2 regions of the Psychrobacillus mangrovi genome follow, and region 1 is predicted to be linked to the other one. Evidence: riboswitches for the same ligand, from Rfam matches in the RefSeq annotation. Region 1 holds a riboswitch; the other holds the start of a gene.
What was found. Region 1 has a riboswitch for thiamine pyrophosphate ahead of WAX74_RS09600 (YkoF family thiamine/hydroxymethylpyrimidine-binding protein). Riboswitches for the same ligand answer to the same signal wherever they lie in the genome.
Positions count from the first base shown of each region.

Region 2: it holds a riboswitch for thiamine pyrophosphate, as region 1 does, so the genes downstream of both, thiT (energy-coupled thiamine transporter ThiT) here and WAX74_RS09600 (YkoF family thiamine/hydroxymethylpyrimidine-binding protein) in region 1, are expected to answer to the same signal.

Region 1 covers NZ_JBAWSY010000005.1:159,907-167,822, reverse strand. The annotation lists gene WAX74_RS09610 (ABC transporter ATP-binding protein) at 1-1,027, opposite strand, end outside; gene WAX74_RS09605 (ECF transporter S component) at 1,014-1,595, opposite strand; gene WAX74_RS09600 (YkoF family thiamine/hydroxymethylpyrimidine-binding protein) at 1,597-2,178, opposite strand; TPP riboswitch at 2,258-2,363, opposite strand; gene WAX74_RS09595 (SIR2 family protein) at 3,196-6,711, opposite strand; gene WAX74_RS09590 (2-hydroxyacid dehydrogenase) at 7,142-7,916, shown strand, end outside.
Region 2 covers NZ_JBAWSY010000007.1:48,198-56,113, reverse strand. The annotation lists gene WAX74_RS11295 (SGNH/GDSL hydrolase family protein) at 1-95, shown strand, start outside; gene WAX74_RS11285 (DUF4870 domain-containing protein) at 1,110-1,445, opposite strand; gene WAX74_RS11280 (M20 family metallopeptidase) at 1,503-2,570, opposite strand; TPP riboswitch at 2,677-2,768, shown strand; gene thiT (energy-coupled thiamine transporter ThiT) at 2,831-3,412, shown strand; gene map (type I methionyl aminopeptidase) at 3,582-4,331, shown strand; gene WAX74_RS11265 (TspO/MBR family protein) at 4,364-5,092, opposite strand; gene WAX74_RS11260 (M3 family oligoendopeptidase) at 5,246-7,048, shown strand; gene WAX74_RS11255 (GNAT family N-acetyltransferase) at 7,055-7,600, shown strand; gene WAX74_RS11250 (beta-class carbonic anhydrase) at 7,701-7,916, opposite strand, start outside.

The DNA.
Region 1 (7,916 bases):
GGTGGGCCTCTGACACTGACTGGAGCTGTAATCGGGAAAGTATTTCTTCTGTATTGTTTCCTCCACCATAAGCAACTTCATCACGTACACTTTTCGTAAGAAATAAAAACTCTGGCGATTGCGGAACATACCCTAAAAAACTAGGTTCCACATTTCCGCTAGAAGGGATTAACTGACACAATGCCTTCAACAAAGTAGACTTACCGCTACCATTTGGTCCTGCTAAAACAGTAACTTCCCCTTGTTTTAATGAAAATGAGGTTTCTTTTAAAAATGGTTTTGCCTTTATTTTATTCGCAACTAGTGAAGCATCTTCTCTTAAACTATTTTTTCTTCTTTCTAATGGGGAACTCGGCTCTCCTTGAATTAATGGAATACTCCTATCAAAAAAATTTTCCCATAAATCCAAACGGTGCTCTATTGCAACTATTGTCATCTGTCTCTTCTGTTGCAACTGATTCAACCATTCAACATATTTTTTCGCAGTGTATGGATCTAAATGCGAGATTGGTTCGTCTAGCAACAAAACCTCTGGCTCCATGATGAGTGCACAAGCAGTTGCAATGCGTTGTTTTTGACCGCCAGAAAGCTTTTGAATAGTTGCATGACGAAATTCGCTCAAGTCTGTTAGAGTCAGAATTTCACTAATTCGTGTTTCCATTTCTTCTCTTGGAACATGCAAATTCTCTAGTGTAAAAGCAAGCTCTTCCTCGACCGTTTGCATACAAAATTGAGCATCAGGATCTTGAAAAACAGTTGCTATTCGGTGATTTATTTCCCCGGGAATATATGAAGTGCTTTCCTTTCCAAATAATTTAACGGAGCCAGTTAAAATTCCATCGCAATTATCCGGGTATAGGCGATTGCCCAAATAAAGTAATGTAGTTTTTCCGCAACCACTTGGTCCTGTAATAACTACACGCTCACCATTTTGAATAGAAAATGAAAGATCTTTCAATATCCATTTGTCCTCATCAGGATAACGAAAACTCACATCTGTAAATTGAATTATGTCATGCACGAACATCACCTTTATTTGTACGAGAAATTGCATATCCCCTAAGTGAACCAGTAGCAAGTAATCCGTCCGACAAAGCTTTACCACCGATACCCGCTATTACGGCTCCACTCAGAATACGTATACCGAACATTAAAGCCACATATCCAGTACTAAATACACTAAATCCTCCTAAAAAGTATCCATAAACAAAACTAAAGACGGAAGATCCTACGCCAGCAAGCATCAACACCCAAAGGTCAAAACGTTTGTAGCGAGTGGCAGCAAATACTGCTTCAGCTCCGAGTCCTTGGATAACCCCTGAAAGTATTAATCGAGGTCCCACAGCATTCCCTAGTAATACTTCAATCGCAGCTGCAATCGTTTCTGAGACGACAGCTGCACCAGGTTTACGAATGATATACATACAAATGATCGACACAATAAACCAAATGCCAAAAATCCATTCATAGGCAATCGGTCCAATAAATCCAGCCCAAATATTACCTATATGAAGAAATAGCAAATAGACAATACCAAACACAACAGCAAATAAAGACATAAGTACAATCTCTTTTAACTTCCAAGACTTCAGCATATTAAAGACCTCCATGCGAAGGGCTATTAATACTCATTGAAACGGTCATGACCAAGTGCTTATATTCTTCTGAGCGAGCATGTGTAAATGTTTCTTCGTAAAATGCAAACACATCATGAATATCCCCGTGAATACCACTTGCATAATGCATAGATTCATTGAATACTCCTCGTTCTTTTGCACGGTCAACTTCTCTATAAATCACATCCATATAATTTGGGTTATTCATCGGATAAAGTGCAAACTGTGAAGATACATATTGCTTTGTATTGTCTTTATTTGCAACTTCATCGCCTTTATCTAAATAGACGTCTCCAGCAGTATCTCCAGGACAACCAGCTGAAAAGGTACCGGATAAAGCAATATGAATACCGGTTTTAGCGGCATGCAGCGTAATTGCCTTTGCCACATTGAATACATGCACCTGTTTCCCTCGAATGACAGTAGACACATCGTCTGTATGCATCCACACATTCGATGTATCAGTTTCCTGAAGCGCACCTTTAATAACTGAAATAAAATCATTAGTCATCGGATGCAAAGAAAAACGAAATCCGACGATAGGGCTTAAACCACATTGCATATAAAAAACCTCCTAAAATTTTTCATAAAAAAAGACCACATCCGTGAAGATGCAGCCACTTATCCAAAATGAAAAAAGTCGGAAAGTCACCGCACTTCCTCACGCAGGTATTATCCTGATCGAGTTTTAAGGGATCGGAGCAAAAGCTCGCATCTCAGCCATAATGGGCACCCCTAGTGCAGAAAACGGTATGTAGTTGTGCAGATTATTGTTCAAAACAATCTGTATTTTTTATGTGCCACCAGTATACCCTATGACACTATCATTGTAAATGTAGTTGCAAAATTTCGTTCTTTAAGAAACTTACATTCGATTTTTCAATGGAGCATAATGAAGAGTTGGAAAGAAAAATTGAAATGTTTGATGATTGAATAAATTTGCTAAAAATCATTACGAATTGGTCTTTTACTCAAAAGGATTAATCGAGGCAGATATTCGAGGAATCTTTAAAGAAGCTTGAATGGAAAGATAAACGAAGGTACGGAGACTGATGAGGGAAATGTCCATGAGTAATTAGCAGCCGAAATTGCATCCTTGGCTACTTTATTTTTGGCAGTTTCTCAAAAAGCTAAGTGCATTAAGGGGGAGAGGGGGCGGGTGTTAAAATAGGAGTAACCATTTAGGATAAAGGGTATTAAGCATGGATCTAGTTGTTATACTGGAGGGGCTATAGAGAAAGTTTTCAACGATATACAATTAGAAGACAGATAACCTGAGTATATGGATGCTTCAAGATATGAAGAATTATTAATGTAGTTACTATGCATACACAACAATTCAATAAATCAGGAATAAGTGATTGAGTAATATTTTTTTTTACAAACTCAATGATTAAAAGGATGAGAAACCGACAATGATAGAAACTTTTCCGGTGGGATTAACGGTCCTTTTATTGTGGGCAGTGTAATTTAGAAAAATAAAAGACTGCTAATTCATAAAGAATAGCAGTCCCTCTTTAGTTTATATTACTAATAAAGTGGTGTAATAAATTTTTTGACTTCTGGGTGTGAGTCTTGTCTAAGTTGATACAAGTTCTTTTATAGTTTTTAGGTTTTTTCTAAAGTAGTCTAAATCTATGTCAATTTTATATTTTTCTTCTGAAAAAGGTTCCAAAACATCACTCAAAAGGCAATCAAACTTGTGGATTAAAAATCTGTACTGGTACTCCCTTGCTAATTCAATTCCTTTTTTAACCCATGAATCATATTCCTTATTATCTTGATTTTTTAAATAGGCAGCATAATAATAGATCGCTTCGACATAATAATATTTGATATGTTCTAAGTTCTCTATTGCAGTTTCATAAAATGTAATTGCCTTTTTGAAATCTTTTTCTAAAAAAGCATACATAAGGTTTTTCAATCCAAATGAATACGGATTTACGACAACAAGGTTCCTAACATCATGCTTATTAATCACACCCATTTTGGCCTTGATATAAGTAAACTGCATAATAGAAAGGTGCTCTTTTTTATAAATTTGATCAATTCGCGTATTTAAGTAATCTAATTCCAAAGTACCTAGATTAAAGAGAACTTCTAATGAAAAGAAAGACTCTTTATTTTTTGTACTATATTCTTCAAACTCGGAAAACAACTTATAGGCACCTATACTAAAGAGTAGATCAGCACTACCAATCCACCAATTTTTATAGGTCTTATTTTTAATAGATTCATTAATAAATTTAAGTTCATTGCCGTATTTATATATACTTGCGGCATTTGAATAAATCTGCGCATTAACAAAATCCTTTGAGTTTAATAATGCAAAAAATCTATCTAGTGGAAGTGATTTTTGCAATTCAATTAAACTCTCTCTAAATTCCCCTTCATAATATCTTAATTTATATATTAGGGTATCTATAAGCATATCAGCTTTGTCAACATCTTGGAAAAAATCTTTTAACCCTCTAATATTTTTTTCATATTTTTTCGCTTGATTAATATCATTTGAATACGTTGCAATATTAGTAATGTATTTCAATAAACTTATTTTATTTGCTACAGACACATGTTCTAAATAATTTAAGCTACTGAAAAGATTTTCCATGTTATAGTCGAAAATCTCTATGAGCTGGCTTTTATTCTCCATTGTTTCCATGGCTTGTAATGAGTAAGCATTGTATTCATATGCTTTGTCATAATATGCTTTTTTTTCATCTACATTTCTATCGTTAAACTTATGTGCTGCAAATCTCCCTACAATAGATTGAAGTTTAATAGTGGCGCTTGAATTTTGTAATAGTGATTTGTTTTCCAAACTTTTTATTTCTTTATCAGTAATTCTATTAATATCTTTTTTATAGTTAACCCCTTTAAACATTTGAACAAAAGTATAAAAATGAATTCCATCAGGGAAAAGGGAAAGTAATTCAAAAACCAATTTCTCCTTGCTGGAAAGTTTACTGTAGGAATAATTTATCGATTGATACAAAGACTTCGATTTTTCAATATTATTATCGACACTTTCTACAAAAATATCATCAAATCCAAGTTTAGTAGTATTAAAGAAATCTTCTTCCAAGTCATCTCTTAATAACTTCATGCTTTTTAATTTTGGTATATTTGACGTAATAATTTTTACGGCTAATGGATTGTTGTTAAGTAAATTTTCTATAATATCATTTCTCAAAATCTTCATTTCAGTAGTATTGATCTCATTTGTATAATATTTTTGGAATAACTCTACACACTCATCTGTTGTTAATGCTCTTAACTCGTATTCCTCCTCAAATTCAAACCCAATCCATTGTCTTGAAGTTGTGGAGATGGTTGCATAATCACATAAAAATGCAACAAGATTCTTTATTTCACTTGTATCATTCAAATATAGAAGAGATTCAAAATTATCTAATATAATCAATTTGTCTAAACCGAAAATATTTTGTTTCATATGTTCCTTTAAATTAATTGTTCTATCCAAGTCAAAGCACTGACTTACTTTATATTCAAAGGTGTTAAAATCAGTTATAAACTCACAATCAATAAAATGAATCCCATCGTTAAAATACCCTCTATCTGCTAATTCGATTGCTGCTTTTTTTATTGTAGTGGTTTTTCCGATTCCACCTGAGGCTTTAATGGTCAACAACTGACCGTTTAGTTCAAGTATCTTTCTTATAATGTTTTCTAAATCACTAGCTCTACCGGTAAAATTTATTAACTTTTTGCGATCAATCTCATTTGGTAAATCTGATCTAGAATTAGTTACCTTGGACCTTCCTTGGGGAATTTTCAATAAGTTAAATTTCTCGTCATTAATCAGTTGAGCTTCTTCGTTTAGATTGGCGATGTCACCTTTTCTAAAGGTTTTAAATATGAAACTATTAAAAGTTTTTTCATCATATTTTTTAAATACAAAAGGTAGGAATAAACCATTAGTATTGAATACCTTATCTTTATCTGAAAATACAAAAAGACCATTAACATTAACACTTAATAGTTCAGACTGTAAATTTTCTAAACTTATCAGTTTGCCAACTAAATTTTCATCCTCAATATAAACTTTATTTTGCACTGAGCTCGAGAATATTAATATAAAATTGTATCCTTCCAACTTATTTAAAGATGAAATTGTTAGATGATAGCAGTCTATTGTTACATTCATATTAGAAAACTGCTTTAGAATTTTATTCAAATCATATCCAAAGTTCTTATTCATTGGTGCAGAAATTAAGATTGCTATTTTCAAATTTTGGATTTCCCCAGTAGCCTCCGAGATAGGAAACTGCTCCTTAATAATATCTGTTTTGTAATTCTGTCCTTTAATCTCAAGAAAACTATCTAATAACTTGTTTAAACTATCATCCCAATTCTCAATACATAATGTATCTATGCCTTCTAATTTAGTAGAATCATCGGTAGTAATCAAAAAATGTTTACCTTTTAATCCGTTATAAATAGTATTTATGTATTGGAATTGAGCATAAACATATGGATCCGAAAGACTAAATCCTAAAAAAACAATTGTATTGTCACCGATAATTTTTCTTAATTCCTCTATGGCATGCATATTAGTAGGGTTATTATAAAGATTTTTGTAATCATCACTAAATAATATACAAGTTTCGGGATTTTCTATGCTGCCATGTAACTTATAGATGTATCGATCTGTATTATTTAATCTAGAGACGTGAAAACCGTTGTCATATGTAATTTTCTTTGCATTTGGAATAGCAGTTTCCAAAGCATTATCATAATTAGTAGTTATTAATTTCGAAGTTATATTACCAATCTTTACATGTCTTTGTAGGGCTTCCTGATTATCTACAATGAATGAAAATTCCTTATCCAAAATCTCATGAATCCTTGGTTTGTGCTTAATTAGCTTATCTAAAATCTCCATCTCGCTAAAATGAGGTGTTCCTACTAGTGGCTTCATCATCTCAAGGTCTGGATAATCAGGAGCTAAGTCATCTATAATTTTTTTAACCAATTGAGTCCAATTCGGAAAGCCAAGTGACCTAGAAAGTCCAGAGCCAATAAAAAATACTAATTTATTTTCTTTGATTGCTTTAACAAGATCAGTATGCATTAAACTCCTCCTTAAAATTTGTTATTATAATTAAATTTTACCATTTCCATTTTATATTTGTTAGAATTATTTAATAATAAGTAATTAATAGACTTATTTTAATCAAACCGTATGTTTACCAGGTTTCTAAAGAGCGATTTTTAACTGGTAAACCTAAAGTATATGTAGATGTAATCCCTTACCGGGCCTCATATGTAAAGACCAGAGAATTACGTGTAAGCGCCTATGAAAATATGTCAAACAGAGAATATTTTGAAGTGAATTAATACATATTAAACTATCGAGATACTAAATTTACTCTAAAATGAACTTTTAGATAGAATAATAATTTCAAATCAGTATATACTATATTAGTAGCAACAAAATGTCGAGATTTGTTCTTTCTTTTAAGTCCATGCTTGAACCATCAGAACAGTTGGAGGTTGCTAATTTGGAAAAAATATTTATAACACGAAAGTTACCAGACGAAGTAGTAAACCCATTAAGAGAAAAATTTGACGTGAAGATGTGGCATAGTGATGAGATTTCAATGACCTATGATGAAATAAAATCACAAGCAAGAGATGCGCATGCACTTTGGACGGTACTTTCTGATAAAGTAGATAGACCATTAATTGAAAGCTTAACAAACCTAAAAGTAATCAGTAATTTAGCGGTAGGATATAATAATATTGATATAGATGCAGCGAAAGAGCACGGAATAATTGTGACTAATACACCAGGAGTGTTAACAGAAACTACAGCAGATCTTGCGTTTTCCTTACTGTTAGCAACTGCCCGACGCGTGACAGAGGCAGAACGTGAGCTTCGAGCAGGTAAGTGGAAATCATGGACACCCATGCAGTTAACTGGGATGGATGTATTTGGCGCAACACTTGGAATCATTGGAATGGGACGCATTGGGGAGGCAGTTGCAAGACGTGCAAAAGGATTTGAAATGAAAGTCCTCTATCACAATCGTTCTCGTAAAATCAATGCGGAAGAAGAATTTGGTTTCACTTATGTAGAGCTCGATGCATTATTAAAAGAATCGGATTTTATCGTGGTGTTGACGCCATTAACTCCTGAAACAAAAGGAATGATTGGTGAACGCGAATTAAATCTTATGAAAAAAACTGCAGCAATTATTAACGTTGCCCGCGGTGGAATTATCGATGAGAAAGCCCTATATAATGCGCTGACATCTAATCGAATTTGGGCAGCTG
Region 2 (7,916 bases), on a different contig from region 1:
TTAATAGTCAAAAAGAAAAAGCAAAGACTCCTGTATCTAGAGTAGAAGGTCTTGATGGTTATTTGTCACTTACGGAATTAAGGTCTTTGATATGAAATTTAGGCTCTAACACGGATGCGCGCTTGCCGTACGCTTCGCATGAGCCTCCGCAGGATGAGTCGTTCCTGCGTCGCTCCCACATCCTTTACGGGGTCTCATTCTTCGCGCTCTTGCGGCTTGTAAGGCGCACATCCTAGAAACAACCGATGATACAGTGCCTTTCAATAATAAGAGTGAAAGCAGAGTCAGCAATTCTTGACTATTAATTGTTGAAAATGTAAGAGAATCTACATTAATCAAGAAAGTACACTTGCATTCGCGCCTTGCAAGCAGCGTGATGTGGAGGACACTGAAAAACTTACGTTTTAAATGAGGTAATTGTTTTTTGAACAAAAATAAGGCACTTTCTAATCAATTTTGAGCAGAAAGTGCTTTATTAAATCGCCATTAATGGACTTAAATGGAGGGTTCCTTGGGGTGAAACCATGGGTAACATCTACCTGCATTTACTTTAATTTATTACACAGGAAAACGATGTTTTTTGATTGAAGAAAGACTTGATTGTAAGCATACAATAGTTGATTTTCGTTTCAGGCGGCGACTCCAGCCGGAATAGCATGAGCTGAAGACCCTGGACTGAGCGTAGCGAGGGAAGCGGCTGAAGCCATGCCGGCGGAAAGCGTCCGCCTGGAATGGAAATCAACGGGGTACATATTAGCTAAGAGATAGCTTGAAGAGTTTTTCAGTGGCCTCCATGATGTGTCGTATAAGACAGATGTATGCGTTAGCATATAGCGGCCCATGTGGACGTGGCCAACGCGAGTGCACATACTTAGCGCATATTAATAATGAATTTCAACAATAAAAAAACCTGCTCCCCGTTAAAACTTATCTGGGAGCAGGTTTATTTATTTTATTGTCTTTTTTGATTTCATTAATTTACGAATAATTGGATAGACCACTGGTGCCCATTTTATCACGATTTTTGCAACGTTTTTTATTTTCATTAGAATCGCTCCCAAAGATTAATTAGTATTAATTTTGTTCCCGTTATAACGGTAGTATAAACATTATCTTAATACCTTCACACCTTGGATAATATTCCATACAAGGATAATAATATAACTAACTAAGTATAAAAATACAAATAAAAACGGTGCCGATGCCATAAAAAGCGATTGTTCATTAACAGCTGCATTCATAAACACGGTAAAAAAGCTCGAGAATAGAGCTATAAATAATACGATCATAAATATAAAGGGGATAAGATGTGAAATTAGCGACCTTTTCGCATGATGTTTCACTTCGGTATCTTGGGAAACAAAGAAGACAATGATCGGAAGTATAAAAGGTGCAAACAATACACTAAAATAAGATAGTGCAGATAAAATTCGGTTGTTTTCCATATGAATACACTCCTCTCCGATTACTTATCTAATATACGTATCTTTACAAAATTAGTTTCAGCTTTTAGCAAAGGAAACTAATATATCTTTATATGTTTCTACTGATGATATGGAAACATACTCTTTTTCTCCATGCCAATCTGCTCCTGATGGCCCAAACTCTACAGCTCCTGTTCCATTTTTTGCATAGAAACGGGTATCCGCTGATCCATGTTGCCCAAATAAATTAGTATTTCGTCCAGTTTTTATATTAGTTACGGATTGTAGCTTAATTACATAGGGATTTTTGTCTTTAGTTGTGACCGCTGGCTCAGAGGCATAAACAAGTACTTCATTTCCGGGAAAATGTTTGTGAGCAACCTCTGTTATTTCTTTAATTATCTCGGTGGGGTTTTGTCCAGGAACAAAGCGTATGTCGTAGCTTATGACACATTCGTCTGGAACAACATTGTATCTGTCGCCTGCATGTATTTTAGCCAAGTTTAGAGAAGGATAATCATAATATTCATTACTAGCAGTTAAAAAAGAGAGTTGTCGAATTTCTTTGTCTAAAGTTAATGCCTCTTCAATTGCATTTATTCCTTCCCAAGGGCGACTACCATGACTTGATTTGCCTTTCATTTTAATATCAAGTTGAACAATTCCTTTTGCTTGGAGGCCGATATGCAAGTGGGTTGGTTCTGCGCAAATAACAAAATCTCCATGATGACCTTGGTCAACTAAATACTTGGATGTTTCTCCAGTTGTTTCTTCGTCGGTTACAAGATGTAGTTGAATTTGTTTCGTAAGTTGTTCAGGTTCTCTGGAGAGTTCATAGAATGCTTGCATCATAGCAGCAACTCCCGCTTTCATATCAGCAGAGCCCCGGCCAAATAATTGATCACCTTCTATAAAAGGATTAAACTGCTCTTTGTTGCCAGGAACTACATCTACATGTCCATTCCAAATAACGCATTCCTTACCATTACCGATTTCAGATACAAGCATAAGCTTAGAATTTATTTTATGTAAAGTTGTACTAATACCTTTTTCTTCAAGCCATTTTTTACAAAATAAAAGTGCTTCATTTGCTCCGTCCACATTATCACTTTTTATACGAATTAAGTCTTTCAACAAATCTATCATGTAAGTTCCTCCATTTTCATATTATATTTTCATAAGTATAACAATGAACAACAGGGGGTTGCATTACTTATTTCATTGGGCTACAATGAACACGAACTAAATAATTCATTACCACAAGGGGCGTCGCTTATGCGGCTGAGATAGTACCCTTCGAACCTGTAAGTTCATGCTTGCGTAGGGATGTGGATGGAAACTGACAATCGCGCGATGTCTGGGTCTATCCCGACGTCGTTTTTTTGTGGTCGAAAAAGGAGATTACTATGAAAAATCAACGCGTTTTATTGTTAGTGGAAATCGCAATTTTTGCGGCTCTTGGATATATTTTAGATATTATAGGATTTGGTATGCCCCAGGGCGGCACAGTCACTTTTGTACTGGTTCCTGTAATTTTAATAGCTTTTCGTCGAGGGATAATGGCGGGCATTATAACAGGATTTTTAATAGGAATGCTGCAAGTAGTAACAGCTCGTTTTTATGCTGCACCATTATCCTTAGAAATTGTCATTCTACAAGTGGGAATAGACTATTTTATTGCATTCATGGTAGCAGGCTTTGCAGGATTATTAAGACCTGCTTTTTTAAAGGCATATGAAAACAAAGATAAAATGAAAATGGCGACTGCGGTCATTACTGGAGCATTTATAGCAGCATTTCTTCGCTATCTAGCCCATGTGACTTCTGGAATTTTGTTTTTTGGTGAATTTGCTGGAAATCAAAACGTCGTAGTTTATTCATTTATCTATAACTCTACTTATATGATCCCTGTATTTTTACTTGCAGCATTTGTTTGTGTGATTTTATTCATTAAGGCTCCGCGCCTTATACTGCCGAACAAAGCATAAATATGATATGATTGTTGTACAGTTTAACCTGTATTAGAATAAGTTAATACAGGTTAAGCCTTCGGCGGATGTCACAGATTTTGTATAAGACATAATCGTGCAAGCACGATACAAAATCTAGACACAAATACGCCAAGGCGTATTTGATATGAGAAGGGATCTTGTAAAGATGATTGTACAAACAAATGAAGAATTAGAAGCGTTAAAAAAAATAGGTCGTATTGTTGCGGAAATTCGTGACGCAATGAGAGTTGCAACAAAGCCTGGTATTACCACAAAGGAATTGGATGAAATTGGTGGTAAGCTTTTTAAAGACCATGGGGCAATATCAGGACCAATGGGTGAGTATGATTTTCCGGGATATACTTGTATAAGCGTAAATGAAGAAGTGGCACATGGTATTCCAGGCTCACGCATTATTCAAGAGGGAGATGTTGTCAATATTGACGTATCTGGATCTTATGATGGTTATTTTTCAGATACAGGCATTTCTTTTGTTGTTGGTGAAGGTTATGAAGAAAAAGAAAAGTTATGTGCAGTGGCAGAAAGTGCGTTTAATCGGGCTATGTTAAAAGTGAAAGCTGGATCTCGCCTGAATAGAATCGGAAAAGAGGTTGAGAGAGAAGCGAAAGACAATGGTTTACATGTCATTATGAACTTAACTGGTCATGGGATTGGTAAATCACTTCATGAAGCTCCACAGCACGTACTCAATTATTATGATGCATGGGATCCAACGATTTTAAAAGAGGGAATGGTGCTAGCAGTAGAACCATTTATCTCTCAAAAAGCTGAACATATTGTAGAATCAGGAGACGGTTGGACTTTTGTGACACCTGATAAATCATTAGTTGCCCAAATTGAGCATACAATTGTCGTGACAAAAGAAGGTCCGCTATTTTTGACCAAATTAGATTGATAAAAAATGGATAGTAAAAAATGCCTTGGAAATTAAGATTTCCGAGGCATTTTTTTTATAAATAATATTCCTACTATAAGTACAAAACTTAAAAAAATTGATGCGGAGGTTATTAATAATTCATGTAACATATGTCGGTAGGCAATCCCGATAAACGCCCAAATAAAGACTAATACAATCACTGGGTCATTATAATGGAAACGAATATGTAATGCAATTGCTGTAGCAATTGTAAGAAAGATAACAACCCAAAGTGATTTCGTCATGCCCCAACCACCAAATTCTACATAAGTAAGATAGTAGTCAATATTATCAAAGGTTGCGACGAATATCCACCCTAAGTAAATAGAAATAGGGAGCCTCTTTATCCATAATTGCTCATCAGAAGAATACGTTTTATATAATATAAACAGTACTCCTAATAAAGCAAATATATCAATAAGGGCGAATAAAAATAACTCGTAATGCCAAAAGAAAATCCAAAGAATATTTAAAATGGAGCTACTTACAAATAATATTACTCTTGTCGCGGATATGGATTCTCCACTTTTAAATTCTTTTACAATATTCCAAATCCAATATGCAAGTAATAAATATATGGCAATCCAGATGAGAAATACGTAGCTTGCAGGAGTAAATAATGAAGGTAGTCTATTTGAAATTTCTCCGGTTGTTTGATGATTAATCGGTAGAGTATTTGCGAGTATATTTACCATGATGGTAGAGAACAAGCTTATAATCAAAAAGATTATTTTAATCATACGCATCCCTCCTATTTATTATAGTATACCTTTGAAATTTTATTGCGACAAATTCATTTGTGAATGTTTCATGGCAAAACCCAGAATAACGGAAAATAAAAATCATGATATAATATATTTCGAACTAGTATGAATTTTTAAGGGGGAAAAATAATGGGGAAATTAGAATATCCGATTACTTGGGATTTAGATGTGTTCTTTGAAGGTGGAAGTGAATCTAAAGCGTTGCGAGACCATTTAGATGTAGTAAAAGAAAAGCTAAAGATGTTTGGAGAAAAATTAGAAAGTTTTACAACTCCCACATCAGTTCAGGAATCAAGTAAAATCGTTAGTATAATTGATGAATTAAAAGATATTGCGACTAATTTGTCGGAAGCTGGAGCGGTAATTGGCTGTTTTCAAGCCCAAGACACTACAGATAAAAAAGCTTCTCTTTTAGAAGGGGAAATAGGAAGTCTGTATGCTAAGTTTTCTTCTATGATGTTAGGTTTTCAACAAACGATTAGTAAGACAACGGAAGAGGTATGGAATGAATTAATAAATTCTGATCAATTACTTGAATTTTCATTTGTTTTAAATGAGTGGAGAGACGAAGCAAAGAGAATGCTTTCTGAAAAAGAAGAGTCTATGATTACAGCTCTTGGTGTAGATGGATATCATGCTTGGGGACAACTATATGATCTATTGGTAGGCGATATTCGCGTAAAAGTTAAAGTAGATGGAGTAGAAAAAGAACTTTCAGTAGGACAAGCAAATAATTTAAGCTCTCATGAAGATGCTATTACACGTAAAGAAGCTTTCGAAGTGCTAGAAGCAGCTTGGACAGATAAAGAAGAATTTTTTGCAAAAACTTTAAATCATTTAGCAGGTTTTCGATTAGCTATTTACGAAAAAAGAGGCTGGGAGTCTGTCCTACCAGAACCTCTTGAAATTAATCGGATGAAGCAGGAGACATTGGATGCAATGTGGGGCGCTATCTCCAAAAATAAAGCTCCTTTCGTCGAATATTTAAATGTAAAATCGACAATGCTAGGTAAAGAAGGGATGCATTGGTACGATTTGGATGCACCAGTAAGTGCTTCAACAGAGAAAATGGGATACCAACAAGGTGCAGAATTTATCTTAAAGCATTTTAAAGAATTTGGACCAAGATTAGAAGCCTTTTCAAGAAATGCTTTTGAAAAAGGTTGGATTGAAGCAGAAGATCGTCCAAACAAGCGTCCAGGTGGCTTTTGTACGGGAATGCCAGTTTCAGAAGAATCCCGTATTTTCATGACTTACAGTGGAACTATGTCAAATGTTTCTACGCTAGCACATGAATTGGGACATGCTTTTCATTCATATGCTTTAAGACCAGTACATTGGATGAATCGTCAGTATGCAATGGGAGTAGCAGAAACGGCATCTACGTTTGCAGAAATGATTGTAGCAGACGCAGCAGTAAAAGAAGCAAAAACAGACGACGAGAAGATTGCTTTACTAGAGGATAAAATCCAAAGAAGCGTTGCTTTCTTTATGAATATTCATGCTCGCTTCTTATTTGAAACAAGATTTTATGAAGAGCGTAAAAATGGAATCGTTTCAGCTGCTCGATTGAACGAGCTAATGGAAATTGCTCAAAATGAAGCATATGGTGACTCACTAGAAACAACGCATCCACATTTCTGGGCTTCTAAATTACATTTTTATATTACAGGGGTTCCTTTTTATAATTTCCCATACACGTTTGGTTATTTATTTTCGTTAAGTATTTATGCTAAAGCAATTAACGAAGGTACAAATTTTGAGGAAAAATATATTGCACTTCTTCAGGATACTGCGGTAATGTCAGTAGAAGATTTAGCGATGAAGCATCTTGGTGAAGATATTACAAAAGAAGATTTTTGGATTAAAGGCATTAATCTTTGCATTCAAGATGTCAACGAGTTCATTCAATTAACTAATGCAAAAGGGTGACGATGTTTGATCTATTTAGAAGGAGACACATGTTATTTACGGACATTAAATGTAAAGGACGCACCCAATCTTGCAAATCTTGTTTATAGAAATAAAAAATATTGGGCTGTATATGAACCATTGCATCGAGATGATTATTATACAACAGCAGTGCAAAGAGAAAAAATACGTGAGTCTCTCTTATTGATGAATGAAAAAAGAGAATATAGCTTTGGGGTATTTGAGCATAATACTGATCAAATGATTGGTAGTATCTCATTATATAGCTTAAAGAGAATGCCTTTTTCTAGTGGACTAATCGGCTATTCAATAGACGAAAAATTAACTGGAAAAGGAATAGCTTCTGAAGCTGTACACCTTGTTAAGCTGTTTGGGTTTGAACATGTCAATCTGAATCGTATGGAAGCTTATGTATCACCTAGAAATCTTGGTTCAATTAAAGTTCTAGAAAATAACGCTTTTCATCGAGAAGGATTGCTTCGAAGTCTTTTGTATATTAATGGTAAGTGGGAAGATCATTATATTTATGCATGTATTAGTGAGGACTTCTGAAAGGGTAAGAGTATTTATAAAAAAATTCTTTCCAAAACGAAAAGCTGGTTATTCATCAATTGATGAATAACCAGCTTTTGTCGATTTCCCGGGAAATATTCTATTCTACGTCGAGATTTCCATCTTTCACCAAATCTAATCTACCAGTATTAGGATCAATGATGAGCCCATGTACAGGTATACTATTTAGCATAAGTGGGTGATTTTTAATCATATCGACGCTATGTAAAACACTGTCCTTGACATCAGAAAAACCTTCTAACCATTTTTCAACTTCTACGCCGGATTTCTTTAATATATCAATAACTTTTGGATC